DNA from 2 places in the Bacteroides zhangwenhongii genome. Region 2 is predicted to be linked to the other one. Evidence: riboswitches for the same ligand, from Rfam matches in the RefSeq annotation. Region 2 holds a riboswitch; the other holds the start of a gene.
What was found. A riboswitch is a leader RNA that binds a small molecule or an ion and turns the genes downstream of it on or off. The one in region 2 is predicted to bind cobalamin.
Positions count from the first base shown of each region.

Region 1 (7,955 bases), 2.5 Mb from region 2:
CTTTGAAAACAGTCCCTTCTTCCGAACCGCTGACATCCAATATGGGAGTTTGTGCGGCATTCGTTTGTAGCTTGGCTTTCGATTTTTGCCAGGTGTTACCTTCCGTACTGCTGATCCATTCGAAAGATTGGGCATACATGGAGTTTGCTGATAGTGCGAGGACTAAACTACTTACCAAAGTGGTTTTCTTTACAATGTTTCTCATGTCTTTATTCAAAGTGTTATTTATTAGTTGACTGGTGACAAAGGTAAAAAAGAAGAGGGAAATGGAGGAACAAATATGTAACAGATACTACGACTGATGTAACAAAAAAGAGCAGGTGTCAGAATAATTAAAGCCGGCAATTGCTGGTTTTAATTCTGACACCTGCTCTTTTTTTAGGTTGTTAGGTATGTTTATGCGTTCAATGCCTGTTCAATATCCGCGATGATATCATCTGCGTTTTCGATTCCTACGGATAGACGAATTAGGTCAGGCCGTACACCTGCTTCCATCAACTGCTCGTCCGACAACTGACGATGTGTGTGGCTTGCAGGATGGAGCACGCAACTACGTGCATCGGCAACGTGAGTGACGATAGCAATGAATTCCAGTGAATCCATAAACTTGATGGAAACATCGCGTCCCCCTTTCAGGCCGAAGGAGATTACTCCACAAGAACCGTTCGGCATATATTTTTGTGCCAAAGCGTAATATTTGTTATCCGGCAGGCCACAGTAATTGACCCAAGCCACTTTCTCGTTCTTGGAAAGGTATTCGGCTACTTTCTGCGCATTGCGGCAATGCTGTGGCATACGGAGGTGTAGTGTTTCGAGTCCCAGATTCAATAAGAATGAATTTTGCGGGCTTTGGATGCTACCCAAGTCACGCATCAGTTGTGCGGTAGCTTTGGTGATATAAGCGCCTTTGCCAAATGCTTTGGTATAAGTCAGTCCGTGGTAGGATTCGTCAGGGGTACAAAGGCCCGGAAATTTATCTGCATGAGCGTCCCAGTCGAAGTTACCGCTGTCAACTACACAACCGCCTACGCTGGTAGCGTGTCCGTCCATATATTTGGTTGTGGAGTGAACAACGATGTCGGCACCCCATTCGAACGGGCGACAGTTGATGGGGGTAGGGAAAGTATTATCCACAATCAAAGGTACTCCGTGACTGTGAGCGATACGGGCGAATTTCTCAATATCCAGCACTTCGAGAGAAGGATTGGAAATAGTTTCACCGAACAATGCTTTTGTATTTGGCTGGAAGGCTGCGGAAATCTCTTCTTCGCTGGCGTCCGGATTGACGAAGGTAACGTCTATGCCTAGTTTTTTCATTGTCACGCCGAACAGGTTGAAAGTACCGCCGTAAATAGCGGAAGAACAAACAAAATGATCTCCGGCCTGGCAAATATTGAAAATGGCGTAAAAGTTGGCTGCCTGACCACTGGAAGTCAACATGGCGGCTACACCACCTTCGAGAGCGGCAATCTTGGCGGCAACAGCGTCATTTGTCGGATTCTGCAGTCGTGTATAAAAGTAACCGCTATCTTCCAAATCGAAAAGGCGGGCCATTTGTTCGCTGGTATCATATTTGAAAGTTGTACTTTGATAGATGGGCAATACGCGTGGTTCGCCCTTTTTAGGCGTCCACCCTGCCTGTACGCACAGGGTTTCGGGCTTGAATTGTTTTGCCATAATGTTATCGGGTTTTAGTGATTTATTCCAAAAAATGTTTTAATGGCGCAAAAGTAGGGAAAATAATTGTATTTTTGTCCTGTTTATGAGTGAAATGATAGTCACATGAAGGAGATAATTGTGCAGATATGAAAAATAAACTCTATATTCTTTTATTCTTAGCTTTTCTTTTCTCAGGAACAGCACTTTGGGCGCAGCAGAAAGCGACTCCGAAGGCGGGTGAGGGTATCTCTGCTTTTCTATTGAGACATAACCGTTCTCCAAAAAAATATATGGATGATTTTATAGAGCTGAATAAAAAGAAACTGGGGAAAAAGAATGTACTTAAAGTAGGGGTGAGTTATATTATTCCTCCCAAAGAGAAATCAAAAAACACAAATTTGGGAACTACTATTAACGAGCCTTTGTTCGGTAAGGAATTGGCAAATGTCAAGGTTACTTCCAATCGTCTTGCCGGTGCTTGTTTCTATGTGGTCAGCGGACATGGCGGTCCCGATCCCGGAGCTATCGGACGGGCAGGAAGGCATGAGCTTCACGAAGACGAATATGCATATGATATTGCTCTTCGTCTGGCGCGTGTTCTGATGCAGGAAGGTGCTGACGTGCGTATTATCATTCAGGACGCCAAGGATGGAATTCGTGATGAATCGTATCTGTCCAACAGTAAGCGCGAAACTTGTATGGGGGATCCGATTCCATTGAATCAGGTACAACGTCTTCAGCAGCGTTGCAATAAGATCAACGCTTTATATCAGAAAGACCGTAAAAACTATGCCTATTGCAGGGCTATCTTTATCCATGTGGATAGTCGAAGCAAGGGAAAGCAAACTGATGTCTTTTTCTATCATTCGAACAAGAAAGCGCATAGCAAACGGTTGGCGAATAATATGAAAGATACATTTGAATCGAAATATGATAAGCATCAGCCCAACCGAGGCTTTTCCGGCACTGTGAGTGGTCGTAATCTGTATGTGCTTTCCCGTACCACTCCCGTTTCTGTCTTTGTGGAGTTGGGCAATATTCAAAATACTTTCGATCAACGCCGGTTAGTGATAAATTCCAACCGACAGGCATTGGCTAAATGGCTGATGGAGGGCTTTTTAAAGGATCATAAAGAGAAAAAATAAGTAGAAGAGTCTGTTTTTTATGAACAAAACATATAACTGCTTGTTTTAATAATGCAAATCACCTGATAAAGCTTCTTATGGGTATGCGAATATAGATAAGTCAAGCAAGATATGCCTCCCCGGCATAACAGGAAGATTGCATAGTAGTTTTGTCGTGTTTTATTTTGTGTTTGTGTTGTGACGGTGCTGCGATGTGAATCGGAGTACCGTTTTTTAGTAATGTCCGGTTGTGTTCCCTTATTTTTTTTGATTTCTCATGAACAAAACATATAACTGTTTGTTATAATAATGCAAATCGCCTGATAAAGCTTCTTATGGGTATGCGAATATAGATAAGTCAAGCAAGATATGCCTCCCCGGCATAACAGGAAGATTGCATAGTAGTTTTGTCGTGTTTTATTTTGTGTTTGTGTTGTGACGGTGCTGCGATGTGAATCGAGGTGCCGTTTTTTGGTATTGGTCGGAAAGAACCTTTCGGGAATAAAAAACGGACTTACGAAAGTCCTGATATGATAGTAGGATATTCCGTAAGTCCGTTGGGCTGGTGCTGCCTTGCACAGCACCTTATCTAGTTGTTATAAGGGCATATTACCGTGTTTTTTAGGCGGATTTGTCTGCATCTTATTTTCTGTCATCTCCAGTGCCTGAATCAGACGTTTACGAGTCTGCCTCGGATAAATAATTTCGTCAATATATCCCAATTCGGCAGCTTGATAAGGAGTTGCGAATTTTTCTTTGTAAGCTTCCAGCTCTTTAGCTTTCGTTGCTTCGTCAGCCTTACGGAACAAGATATTGATGGCACCGTCTGCTCCCATCACTGCGATTTCGGCACTTGGATAAGCGAAGTTTACATCGGCTCCTGTCTGCTTGGAGTTCATGACGATGTAAGCGCCACCGTAGGCTTTGCGGGTAATGACGGTGAGTTTGGGAACGGTAGCTTCCGCAAATGCATAAACGATTTTTGCTCCGTGACGGATAATGCCGTTATTTTCCTGTGTATATCCCGGAAGGAATCCCGGAACATCTTCAAAGGTAATCAATGGGATATTGAAACAATCGCAGAAACGGATGAAGCGACTTGCTTTGTCACTGGCGTCAATATCAAGTACTCCGGCAAGGTAGGCGGGTTGGTTGGCGACAATGCCTACCGAACGTCCTGCCAGACGAGCAAAACCGATAATGATATTTTTGGCGAAGTTCGGCATGACTTCAAAGAAATAACCGTTGTCTACCACTCGCTCGATAATATCTTTCATATCATACGGAACATTCGGATCTGTGGGGACAATGGTATCCAAAGTGGTGTCTTCATGATTTATTTCATCTGTACAGTTCTGTTTTCTGGTCTCGTCCATATTGTTCTGAGGCAAGAACGAAAGCAGCTCACGTATGCTCATCAGTAGCTCTTCTTCCGTGTTGCACATGAAATGAGTAACACCGCTCTTACTGCTATGTGCCATAGCACCACCTAGTTCTTCTTTGCTCACTTCCTCATGAATGACGGTTTTCACAACATCGGGACCGGTCACGAACATATGGCTTTGTTCTTTTACCATAAATATAAAGTCGGTAAGGGCAGGAGAGTAGCAGGCGCCTCCGGCACAAGGACCGAGAATAGCTGAAATCTGCGGAATCACACCGCTCGCCATCGTGTTCTGATAGAAGATGTCCGCATAACCGGAAAGGCTCTCGATGCCTTCCTGGATACGTGCGCCGCCTGAATCGTTCAGGGCGATAATCGGAGCGCCGTTCTTCAAGGCAAGTTGTTGGACTTTTACAATTTTTTTTGCGTTGGAAGCCGATAGAGAACCGCCGTAAACGGTGAAGTCATAGGCATAAACGAACACCTGACGTCCGTCTATCTTTCCATAACCTGACACGATACCGTCTCCCGGAATTTTATTCTTGTCCATGCCGTAGTTGGTGCAACGATGAACCATCAGTTTGTCCAGTTCCACAAATGTACCTTTGTCCAACAGCATATCGATACGTTCGCGGGCAGTCATCTTCCCGCTTTCGTGTTGTTTCTCTATTTTGGCAGCGCCTCCACCGAGTGAAGCGATGCGGTCACGTTCTTCAAACGTGGCGTATGCTTTATTTTTTTCTTCCATTTTTTAATCGATTGTTTCAAGAGTTATTAATGTCTGGTCACCGGTGATGTTATCTCCTTCCCGGACCAGTATTTCTTTGATGCGGCAGTCGGAAGTTACCTTGTAGTTGCTCTGCATCTTCATGGCTTCGATAACGATAACCGTATCTCCAGCTTTCATTTCCTGACCTACTGTTACGGGGATTTTTACTACTTTGCCCGGCATTGGGGAAATGATACTGTCGTTTTGTTCTGCTTCCCCTTTCTTGCGCATACGCAGGTATTTTGCTTGACTGTCTACGATTTCGACATTAAAACTGCTATAATGAGTGTTTACTTTATAGCTTTTCCCGTTTTCACGTCGAATTAATTGGGCATTTGCACTGCGGCCATCCATCAGAATGTTGCAGGTCCCGTTTTCCGCCATCACAACATCAGCCTCGAAAGGCTTCCCGTCAATGGTGAGTACCACTTTGTTATCTTCTTTGCTGACCAATTCTATTTCGGCCACACGGTCTCCTATATGAATTTCCATAATCGAATTCTCTGCGTTATAATTTAGATTCTTAATACACCTTTGTGCAACCCGAATTCCTTCCATTTACTGATAGGACGGTTATCCGTTGCATCACCTTTGTTCTCTTCGAGATTCATCAGGTAGTCTATGTATGCGGCAATCATGGCAATGTTTTCAGCACGTTCGCTGGTGCGCATGATACATTGTTTCAAGTGTTCGCCATTCTTGGCAATGAATCCTGTGTCATAGTGACCTTCCACGAAATCGGGAGTGTCCATGATGGCACGCAGATAGCTGATATTGTTTTTCACACCGGTCAACTTATATTCGTGGAGTACGCGGCGCATCCGCTCGATAGCGTATTCGCGGTTGGTAGCCCATACAATCAGTTTACCGATCATCGGGTCGTAGTAGATTGGAATTTCATATCCCTCGTACACATAACTGTCGATACGTACACCGATACTGTTCGGCTCTGTAATCTGTTTGATGATGCCCGGGCTCGGCATGAAATTCATTTCTGTATCTTCGGCACAAATACGACACTCAATAGCGTGTCCGCGTTGCTGAATATTTTCTTGTTTCAGTTGAAGCACCTGTCCGTCGGCAACTTTAATCTGCTCTTTCACCAAATCTACCCCAATCACTTCTTCCGTAATCGGATGCTCCACCTGTAAACGGGTGTTCATCTCAAGGAAATAATAGTTGCGGTGTTTGTCAACAAGAAATTCGATAGTACCCGCACCGATATAGTTCACCGCTTTAGCCGCAGCTACCGCCTTTTCACCCATATCTTTCCGCAGTTCGGGAGTGACGAAAACCGAAGGAGTCTCCTCTACGATTTTCTGGTTACGGCGTTGCACGGAACATTCGCGTTCGCACAGATGAATGACATTTCCATGTTTGTCACCAAGAATCTGGAACTCGATGTGATGAGGCTCTTCAACGAACTTCTCCAGATAAACCGTGTCGTCGCCAAAGGAAGACAACGATTCGCTCTTGGCAGTGGTATAAGCTTCTTCCACTTCTTCGGCACTGTGGATGAGGCGCATACCTTTTCCACCACCGCCCATAGAAGCTTTCAGCATCACCGGATATCCGATCTTATTGCAAAGCTCTATGGCTTCTTCCACACTTTTCAAATTGTCTTGTGTGCCGGGAACAACGGGTACTCCCGCCTCGATCATTTTGATACGGGCAGCAATTTTATCCCCCATGGCTTCCATTGTTTCCGGATTAGGTCCGATAAAGATGATTCCTTCTTCCTGACATCGACGGGCGAAGGTAGCATTCTCGGACAAGAAGCCGTAACCCGGATGGATGGCGTCCGCATGAGCTGCTTTCGCCACTTCGATGATTTTTTCTATATTCAGATAACTCTCTTTGGATGCTGCCGGCCCTACGCAATAAGCTTCGTCTGCATAAAGCACGTGCTTCGCGGTCCGGTCTGCTTCGGAAAAGATAGCGATACTCGTTATCTCCATCTCCCGGCAGGAGCGCATCACCCTTACGGCAATTTCACCGCGATTGGCTACTAAGATTTTTTTTATCATACTTTTTTCAATTAAGTACATACTTATTAATGTCTTCCTATCTAATGGACATACTCCACCCGACGAAAAACAGTATTTTTTTGATTTGGGGCTTAACAAGTGATGCTCTTTCTCCTAACCCACGAGGAGGGGAGCGTCTTACACAAAATGGCAGGTCTTCTGACTGACTCTTGTCTTATTTGCCTTCCCGATTAACATCAGTGGCGTTAAATTAGTTCAATTATAAGACATTGAACAGAGCTTCACAGCAGCGGGACTGTCCGGGACTTACACCCGATTCCCTATTAATCGTCGTCCGTTGGATACGGATTCTGAACCATTTCGGGGGGCAAAGATAAATAAATATTAAATAAGATGTTCCTTTTTTGCACGAAAGTTTCATTTTTGTGCAATGCTTATCTTTAAAACGGGGATTTGTCTTCGATTAAGAATATTGTATATCTTTGTAATGTCATTAATTATATAGTAAAAATGAAATATTTAAATGAACCCGTCAGGCGCCAGGATCGTCTGCTGGAAGAAGAAAAAGCTCTTCGTTTATTACAAACTGCAGAATACGGAATATTGTCGATGCAGGCAGTAGGAGGCGGCGGTTATGGAATTCCTGTCAATTATGTGTGGGATGGTGCTCGTTCTATTTATATTCATTGTGCACCCGAAGGAGAGAAACTGCGTTGTATCTCTGCTTGTGAGAGAGTTTCTTTTTGTGTGGTAGGAGCCACTCATCTTGTTCCCGACAAGTTTACGACGGGGTATGAGAGTATTGTACTGACAGGGACAGCCCATACTGGACTTTCGGAAGCCGAACGGATGAAGGCGCTTGAACTGCTGTTGGATAAACTCTCTCCGGAAGATAAAGTGGTAGGAATGAAGTATGCGGAGAAGTCTTTCCATCGCACGGAGATCATTCGTCTGGATATTGATAACTGGTCGGGCAAATGTAAACGGGTTTGATTCTTTAATTAGTGTGTAACCTTGCTACTTTTCTAAAC
Region 1 is NZ_CP059856.1:5,011,207-5,019,161, reverse strand. It holds gene GD630_RS19855 (glycoside hydrolase family 30 protein) at 1-205, opposite strand, end outside; gene GD630_RS19850 (O-acetylhomoserine aminocarboxypropyltransferase/cysteine synthase family protein) at 397-1,677, opposite strand; gene GD630_RS19845 (N-acetylmuramoyl-L-alanine amidase family protein) at 1,806-2,804, shown strand; gene GD630_RS19840 (acyl-CoA carboxylase subunit beta) at 3,380-4,915, opposite strand; gene GD630_RS19835 (acetyl-CoA carboxylase biotin carboxyl carrier protein subunit) at 4,919-5,428, opposite strand; gene accC (acetyl-CoA carboxylase biotin carboxylase subunit) at 5,452-6,963, opposite strand; cobalamin riboswitch at 7,096-7,299, opposite strand; gene GD630_RS19825 (pyridoxamine 5'-phosphate oxidase family protein) at 7,435-7,917, shown strand.
Region 1: linked by a shared signal. The riboswitch ahead of accC (acetyl-CoA carboxylase biotin carboxylase subunit) and the one ahead of GD630_RS09205 (TonB-dependent receptor plug domain-containing protein) in region 2 are both predicted to bind cobalamin.

Region 2 (7,955 bases):
AAATCATCAACAATCTCAAAACCGGGATTGAACGTGGTATATTTAAAGACGGACACTCCGCCAAGCAGAAGCAGCAACACGATAACCGCACCAATTACTTCGCGTCTATGTCGTTTCAAGTCAACTTTTATCATCGTTTGTAGTATCTATTAATCAAACATCTCTATCTTTTCTCGCTAACAAAGATAACAAATAGCAAACGTTTTTTCCTCTTATAACCCGCAAAAACTTCGATATTTTATTCTATCCGCAGGATTGGGAGGAATGTAACAAGATTGTAATATCTGTTTCATCTGACCGTAACAAAGTATCCTCATCTTTGCATCAAATAAAATAAAAACGTAACTTTGTCATATTAATACATATAGCTTATGAATGAAACCCGTATTCTAGTTGTCGACGATGAAGAAGACCTCTGCGAGATTCTGAAATTCAATCTTGAAAATGAAGGTTACGAGGTGGATACCGCAAACTCCGCCGAAGAGGCTTTGAAGATGGATATTTGTAGTTATCAGCTAATTCTTCTCGATGTGATGATGGGGGAAATCTCCGGATTCAAAATGGCGAACATGCTGAAAAAGGACAAGAAAACGGCAAAAGTGCCTATCATCTTTATCACAGCCAAAGATACCGAGAACGACACCGTGACCGGCTTCAATCTAGGCGCGGATGATTATATCTCGAAGCCATTTTCGCTGCGGGAGGTCATTGCCCGTGTAAAAGCTGTATTGAGACGCACGGCTGCAGCGGAAACAGAAAGAGTTCCCGAACGGCTTACTTACCAGACGCTCGTCATTGATATCACGAAAAAGAAGGTAAGTATCGACGAAGAAGAAGTGCCGTTGACTAAAAAAGAATTTGAAATATTGCTTCTGTTGGTACAGAATAAAGGACGGGTATTTTCACGTGAAGATATTCTGGCACGTATATGGAGCGACGAGGTATATGTACTCGACCGTACTATTGACGTAAATATCACCCGCCTGCGCAAGAAGATAGGAATATACGGCAAGTGCATCGTCACTCGTCTCGGATATGGATACTGTTTTGAAGCGTAATAACTACTCCCTATGAATCTGCCTGTAACTCAAAAACATTTCCTCTCTTTCAGCCGAAAGCTTTTTCTCTCGGTCATTTCACTGTTTCTGGTATTTGCCGTTTGCTTTATCGCGTATCAGTATCAACGTGAGCGGGAATATAAGGTGGAATTGCTGAACACAAAATTACAGGATTACAACAGCCGGCTCTATGAACAGTTGAGCAGGCAATCGCCGGACAGTTCAATTATTACCGGTTATATCAACAACCATATTCTGGAAGATTTGCGTGTAACTCTTATTGATATAGACGGAAATGTGCTTTACGACAGTTATTCGAACCACAACGGGCAGATGGAGAACCATTTAGACCGTCCGGAAGTACAAAAGGCGCTGAAACAGGGAAATGGATATGACGTACGGCGTACTTCCGAGACGACCGGTGTCCCCTATTTTTATTCGGCTACACGTTACAAAGACTATATTGTCCGTTCGGCTCTACCTTATAATGTCAGCCTCATCAACAATCTGAAAGCCGACCCGCATTATTTATGGTTTACGGTCATTGTGACTCTGTTGCTGATGATTATTTTCTATAAGTTCACGAATAAATTGGGAACTTCCATCAACCAGCTTCGCGAGTTCGCCATGCGTGCCGACCGGAACGAGCCTATCGAAATGGCTATGCAATCAGCTTTCCCGCATAACGAGCTGGGGGAAATATCGCAACATATCATACAAATATACAAGCGGCTGCACGAGACCAAAGAGGCACTTTACATCGAACGTGAGAAATTGATCACTCACCTCCAGATTTCGCATGAAGGACTGGGAGTATTTACGAAAGACAAAAAGGAGATTCTGGTCAACAACCTCTTTACCCAATACAGTAATCTGATTTCAGACTCCAACCTGGAAACTACGGAAGAAGTCTTTGCTATCAGCGAACTGAAAGAGATCATCCACTTCATCAACAAGAACCAAAGACAGCGCTCAGGAGGAAAAGACGAAAAGAGAATGTCTGTCACAATCAATAAAAACGGACGAACCTTTATCGTGGAATGTATCATCTTTCAAGATGCCAGCTTTGAGATTTCGATCAATGATGTCACTCAGGAAGAAGAACAGATAAACTTGAAACGGCAATTGACACAGAACATTGCCCACGAATTGAAAACTCCTGTCAGCAGTATTCAAGGGTATCTGGAGACGATTGTCAGCAACGAGAATATCCCGCGTGAGAAAATTAATGTTTTTCTGGAACGCTGCTATGCCCAAAGTAACCGACTGAGCCGGTTGCTAAGGGATATATCCGTACTAACCCGCATGGACGAAGCTGCCAACATGATTGATATGGAACGGGTGGACATCAGCTTATTGGTGGGCAACATCATCAATGAGGTTGCACTGGAACTGGACGAGAAGCATATCACGGTTGTCAATTCCTTAAAGAAGAGCATACAAATCAAAGGAAATTATTCGCTGATTTATTCCATATTCCGCAATCTGATGGATAATGCCATTGCATACGCCGGAACAAATATCCAAATCAATATAAACTGTTTCCGCGAAGATGAAGGTTTCTACTATTTCAGCTTTGCCGATACCGGTGTGGGTGTGTCACCCGAACATCTGAACCGACTCTTTGAACGCTTCTACCGGGTAGACAAAGGGCGGTCACGGAAATTGGGCGGGACAGGATTGGGATTGGCCATTGTAAAGAATGCGGTTATCATTCACGGGGGAAGTATCTCTGCGAAAAATAATCAGGGAGGCGGACTGGAATTTGTATTTACATTGGCAAAAGAGAGATAAACCACTTAAAAAGCCATTACCGCACAAGCTGTTGAAGAATATCTGTTATTACATCCATAACTCCTTGCAAAAAACAAATAAACTACCTATCTTTGTCGCGCATTGGTTCGCAGACCTCACACGAGGAAAGCGATTAAAAGGGAATCAGGTGTAAATCCTGAACAGTCCCGCTGCTGTAAGTTCTATATTATGTTGCAAGCAACCTACTTTTAGCCACTGGAAGAAGAATTTCCGGGAAGGCGCTCGCAACAGGAACAAGTCAGAAGACCTGCCATGCAACCAATTTCACTGCTTTCGAGGAAAAAGCGTTGAATCTAATGAACCGGACAATTCCGTCTATCATTTCATTCATCATTCTGATTCAGAGAAAGTATGTTGTAATAAACTCTGCCAAAAGTTTATTTATGCGTGTCCGGTCGAAGGGATTTCGCCCGGACACTTTTAAACCTAAAAAAGAGGAAATGGAAAAGAGGACTTTAGCAATCTTTGCAGTAAGCTGCAACCTGTTTTTATCGACTTCACTTTTTGCACAACAGCAAAGGGTGGATACCGCACGTACCTATTACATCCCCGAAATAACCGTTTCCGATATTTATCAGACCCGTGAGATTCGCTCTACCGCCCCATTACAGATATTTTCCAAAGACGCTTTAAAGAATCTGAATGCCCTGCAGGTTTCCGATGCCGTGAAACATTTTGCAGGAGTAACTGTGAAAGATTACGGGGGAATCGGCGGACTGAAAACGATATCCATACGAAGTCTGGGTGCGCAACATACTGCTGTAGGTTACGACGGAATCACACTGACTGACTGTCAAACGGGACAAATCGACCTTGGACGCTTCTCTCTCGATAATGTCGACCAACTGTCGTTGAGTAACGGTCAAAGCGACAACATCTTCCAGCCTGCCCGTTTTTTTGCTTCAGCAGGAATACTGAATATACAAACACTCACTCCCCGATTTGAGGACGGAAAGCACACGAATATAAGTGCGTCTTTCAAGACCGGTTCATGGGGATTGGTCAATCCCAGTCTGTTATTGGAACAACGGATCAGTCGGAAATGGACTGTATCTGCCAACGGCGAATGGATGTCATCGGACGGGCATTATCCATATACCTTATATTACGGAAATGAAGAAGGGGATCTGAGTTCACGGGAAAAGCGAAAGAACACGGATGTACAGACATTTCGTGCAGAAGCCGGGCTTTACGGAAACTTCTCCGACAAAGAACAATGGAGGCTAAAAGCCTATTATTTCCAATCTTCCCGCGGATTGCCCAATGCCACAACTTTCTATTATACTCATTCTTCACAACGTCTTTGGGACAAGAACACATTTATTCAAAGTCAATATAAGAAAGAATTTAACCGGCAATGGGTGTTCCAGACTTCTGCCAAGTGGAATTGGAGCTATCAACGTTATTTAGATCCCGATTACAAAGGTTCTACCGGAGAAATAGAGAACAGTTATTACCAGCAGGAGTATTACCTTTCGGGGTCCGTGCTTTACAGGTTATTGAATAATTTGTCTTTTTCGCTTTCTTCTGACGGAAGTATCAACACGATGAATGCCAATCTGAATGACTTTGCCCATCCTACGCGCTATTCGTGGCTGACAGCTTTTGCGGGAAAATATGTAAACAATTGGCTTACTCTCTCTGCATCCGCTTTGGCAACCGTCATCTACGAGCAGGCCGATAAAGGGGGAAGTGCAGGTAATCACCGTAAACTTTCTCCGTATGTCAGCGCTTCGTTCAAGCCTTTCGACAAGGAAGAATTCCGTATCAGAATTTTCTACAAAGATATCTTTCGCCTGCCAAGCTTCAACGATTTATACTACGGTGAAACTGGAAACAACAAGCTGAAACCGGAGAATGCACGGCAGTATAATATCGGTCTGACATACAGTAAGGATGTATGCCCGTTCCTGCCTTATCTCTCGGCAACTGTTGATGCGTATTACAACAAGATAACGGATAAAATCATTGCCTATCCTACCAAGAACCTTGCTGTCTGGAGTATGAGAAATCTCGGCAGTGTAGAAATCAAAGGCATTGATGTCACAGGCAACGTGTCCCTCCAGCCTTGTGAAAAGCTCCGTATCAATTTTTCGGGGAATTATACATACCAACGGGCTTTGGACGTAACCAACTCCGACCCTGCTTCCGAAGAAGGGAGAACTTACAAACATCAGATAGCTTATACCCCCCGTGTTTCCGGTTCGGGACAGGTAGGTATCGAGACGTCTTGGGTTAATTTATCTTACTCATTCCTGTTCTCAGGAAAACGATATACACAAGGAGAAAATATCACAGAGAATAGAATGGAGAGTTATAGTGACCATAGTATCTCTGTGGGGAAGGAGTTAACTATACGGAAGATTAATACTTCTATTCATATAGAAGTATTAAATATAGCCAATAACAATTATGAGATTATCAAGAACTTTCCAATGCCCGGACGTTCTGTTAGAGCAACGTTCAGTATCAAATATTAACTATGAAACAAATAACCATAAATAGAAAATATATATTGCAGACATGGTTATGGATGCTCTTACTGTTATTCATTGCCTGTGATGATATGGAGGACAAGCCATCTATCTCCAACATTGATGGCAGTAATATCTCCGAAACCGGAACTGCAGAGCTATATATATTAAGCGAAGGATTGTTTAACTTGAATAACAGTTCTTTGGCTCGTTATTCGTTCAAAAAAGGAAAGCTTACTAAAAATTACTTCAAGGACCTAAACAAACGAGGGTTGGGTGATACAGCCAATGATATGGCATTATATGGTGGCAAATTATACATTGTAGTCAATGTATCCAGCACCATTGAAGTAATAGACTTCCAAACAGGAGTTTCTATCAAACAAATCCCTATGCTGGCAAAAAACGGCAGTTCACGACAGCCACGCCATATCACGTTTCATAAAGACAAGGCATACGTATGTTCATACGATGGTACCGTTGCACGGATCGACACTACTTCCTTAGAAATAGATGCCTTGACAAAAGCCGGAAGAAACCCGGAAAATATCTGTATACAAAATGACAAACTATATGTATCCAATTCCGGTGGTCTAGATTATTCGGCTGGTTTAGGTGTAGACAATACAGTTTCCGTGATCGACATCACTTCCTTTACAGAAATAAAGAAAATAACAGTCGGTCCCAATCCCGGATGTATTATACCAGGACCAGACGAAACAGTTTATGTAGCTACTCATGGAAATAACATAGCAGATGGTGACTTCCACTTTGTAAAGATAGACTGCAGAACAGATGAAGTAGCACATATTTATGACGAAAAAGTCATGAATTTTGCAATCAGTGGCAATATCGCTTATTTATATAATTACAACTACAATACAGAATCATCTTCTATCAAGGTTTTCAATCTAAAGACCGGACAGACTATACGCAACAACTTTATCACAGACGGAACCCGGATCAACACCCCTTACGGTATTAATATCAATCCATACAGTGATAATATCTACATAACGGAAGCATATAGTTACACCATAACCGGTGACATACTTTGCTTCAATCAGAACGGACAGTTGCAATTCAGAATCAACCGTGTCGGACTGAACCCTAATACCGTTGTGTTCAGCAACAAAGTATCATCAGGAGACAGCAGTGAAGAGGACTCGGATCCGAATGCCCCCTCTGCATTTGCCAATAGAGTATTGGAATACAGACCGGCTCCCTGCCAATTTATGAATACATCCACAACTGCTTATAAAGAAAACTATACATCTGAAGATGTGAGAAAATACGCAGAAGAGCTACTCAAAGATCCAGACCTATGTCTTCTTAGTCTTGGAGCATACGGAGGTTATATCACGGTAGGATTTGATCATACAGTACCTAACGTTCCCGGACAATATGATTTCAAAATATATGGCAACGCGTACTATGACGCATTCGGGACATTAACCGGAAAGCTTGGTGGAAGCTCAGAGCCAGGCATTGTATTAGTTTCGAAAGATGTTAATGGTAACCAGTTACCTGATGATGAATGGTATGAGCTTGCCGGCAGCGAATATACGTCTTCCGCAACTATAAAAAATTATACTATTACTTATCACCGTCCCACATCAATATTGGATAAAGTTAAATGGACAGATAATCAAGGAAACGAGGGATATGTAAACAGAAATGATTTCTATACTACCAATTCATATTATCCATTATGGATAGAAGAGAACGAGATGACATTCCATGGTAGCCGTTTGAAAGATAACGCTGTGAATGAACCTCGTGAAGATATGCCAGAACATTGGGTAGGATACTGCTATCCATACGGATATGCAGACAATCACCCTAATAACACAGAAAAAAGTAAATTTCAAATAGACTGGGCAGTAGACAAAAACGGACATCCCGTTCAATTAGATGGCATTGATTTCGTTAGAATTTACACAGCTGTCAATCAAAATACAGGGTGGATGGGAGAAATTTCAACCGAAATACAAGCTATTGAAGATTTACATTTTGGGAAACAATAAACAATTATGTATAAATTATTTAATTAAAAGAAGAATGAAAAAGTATTTTGTATTAATGCTAATAACCTTATCACTAGGTTTCGCTGCTTGTTCTGATGATGACACAAAAGTAAGTTTATCCAGTGTAAGCATTGCAAATGAACAAGAAATAACTGAAATAGTACAGAATGGTATATTAACACTTGTTGCCCAATACGAGTGTAATATAACTCCCAAAATTGAATGGAAAGTTGATAATGAAGTAAAATCAAACGAAGCTACATTCAACTTCTCTAGTGAAAAGTTGGGAGAACACATAATCACACTTACTGTTTTCACAAACGAAACTGAAGAAAGCGCAACCCTAAAAATTAATGTATATGGTAAATACAAAAAAGGAACATTTATATTAAATGAAGGGAGTGCCGGAAGAACAAATAGCCATTTAATATTTATTTCCCCCAATTATGAAATAACAAAAGAAGCTTATTTTGAAGTAAACAATAGCCATCTAGGGGATGTTAGTCAAGACCTGTACATAAATAACGGGAAAATTTATATTGTCAGTCAAGGAGCATTTAATAACAAATCAACGATGGGAG
Region 2 is NZ_CP059856.1:2,263,247-2,271,201, forward strand. It holds gene GD630_RS09190 (hypothetical protein) at 1-134, opposite strand, end outside; gene GD630_RS09195 (response regulator transcription factor) at 372-1,058, shown strand; gene GD630_RS09200 (ATP-binding protein) at 1,071-2,852, shown strand; cobalamin riboswitch at 2,939-3,142, shown strand; gene GD630_RS09205 (TonB-dependent receptor plug domain-containing protein) at 3,314-5,353, shown strand; gene GD630_RS09210 (YncE family protein) at 5,356-7,374, shown strand; gene GD630_RS09215 (DUF5074 domain-containing protein) at 7,409-7,955, shown strand, end outside.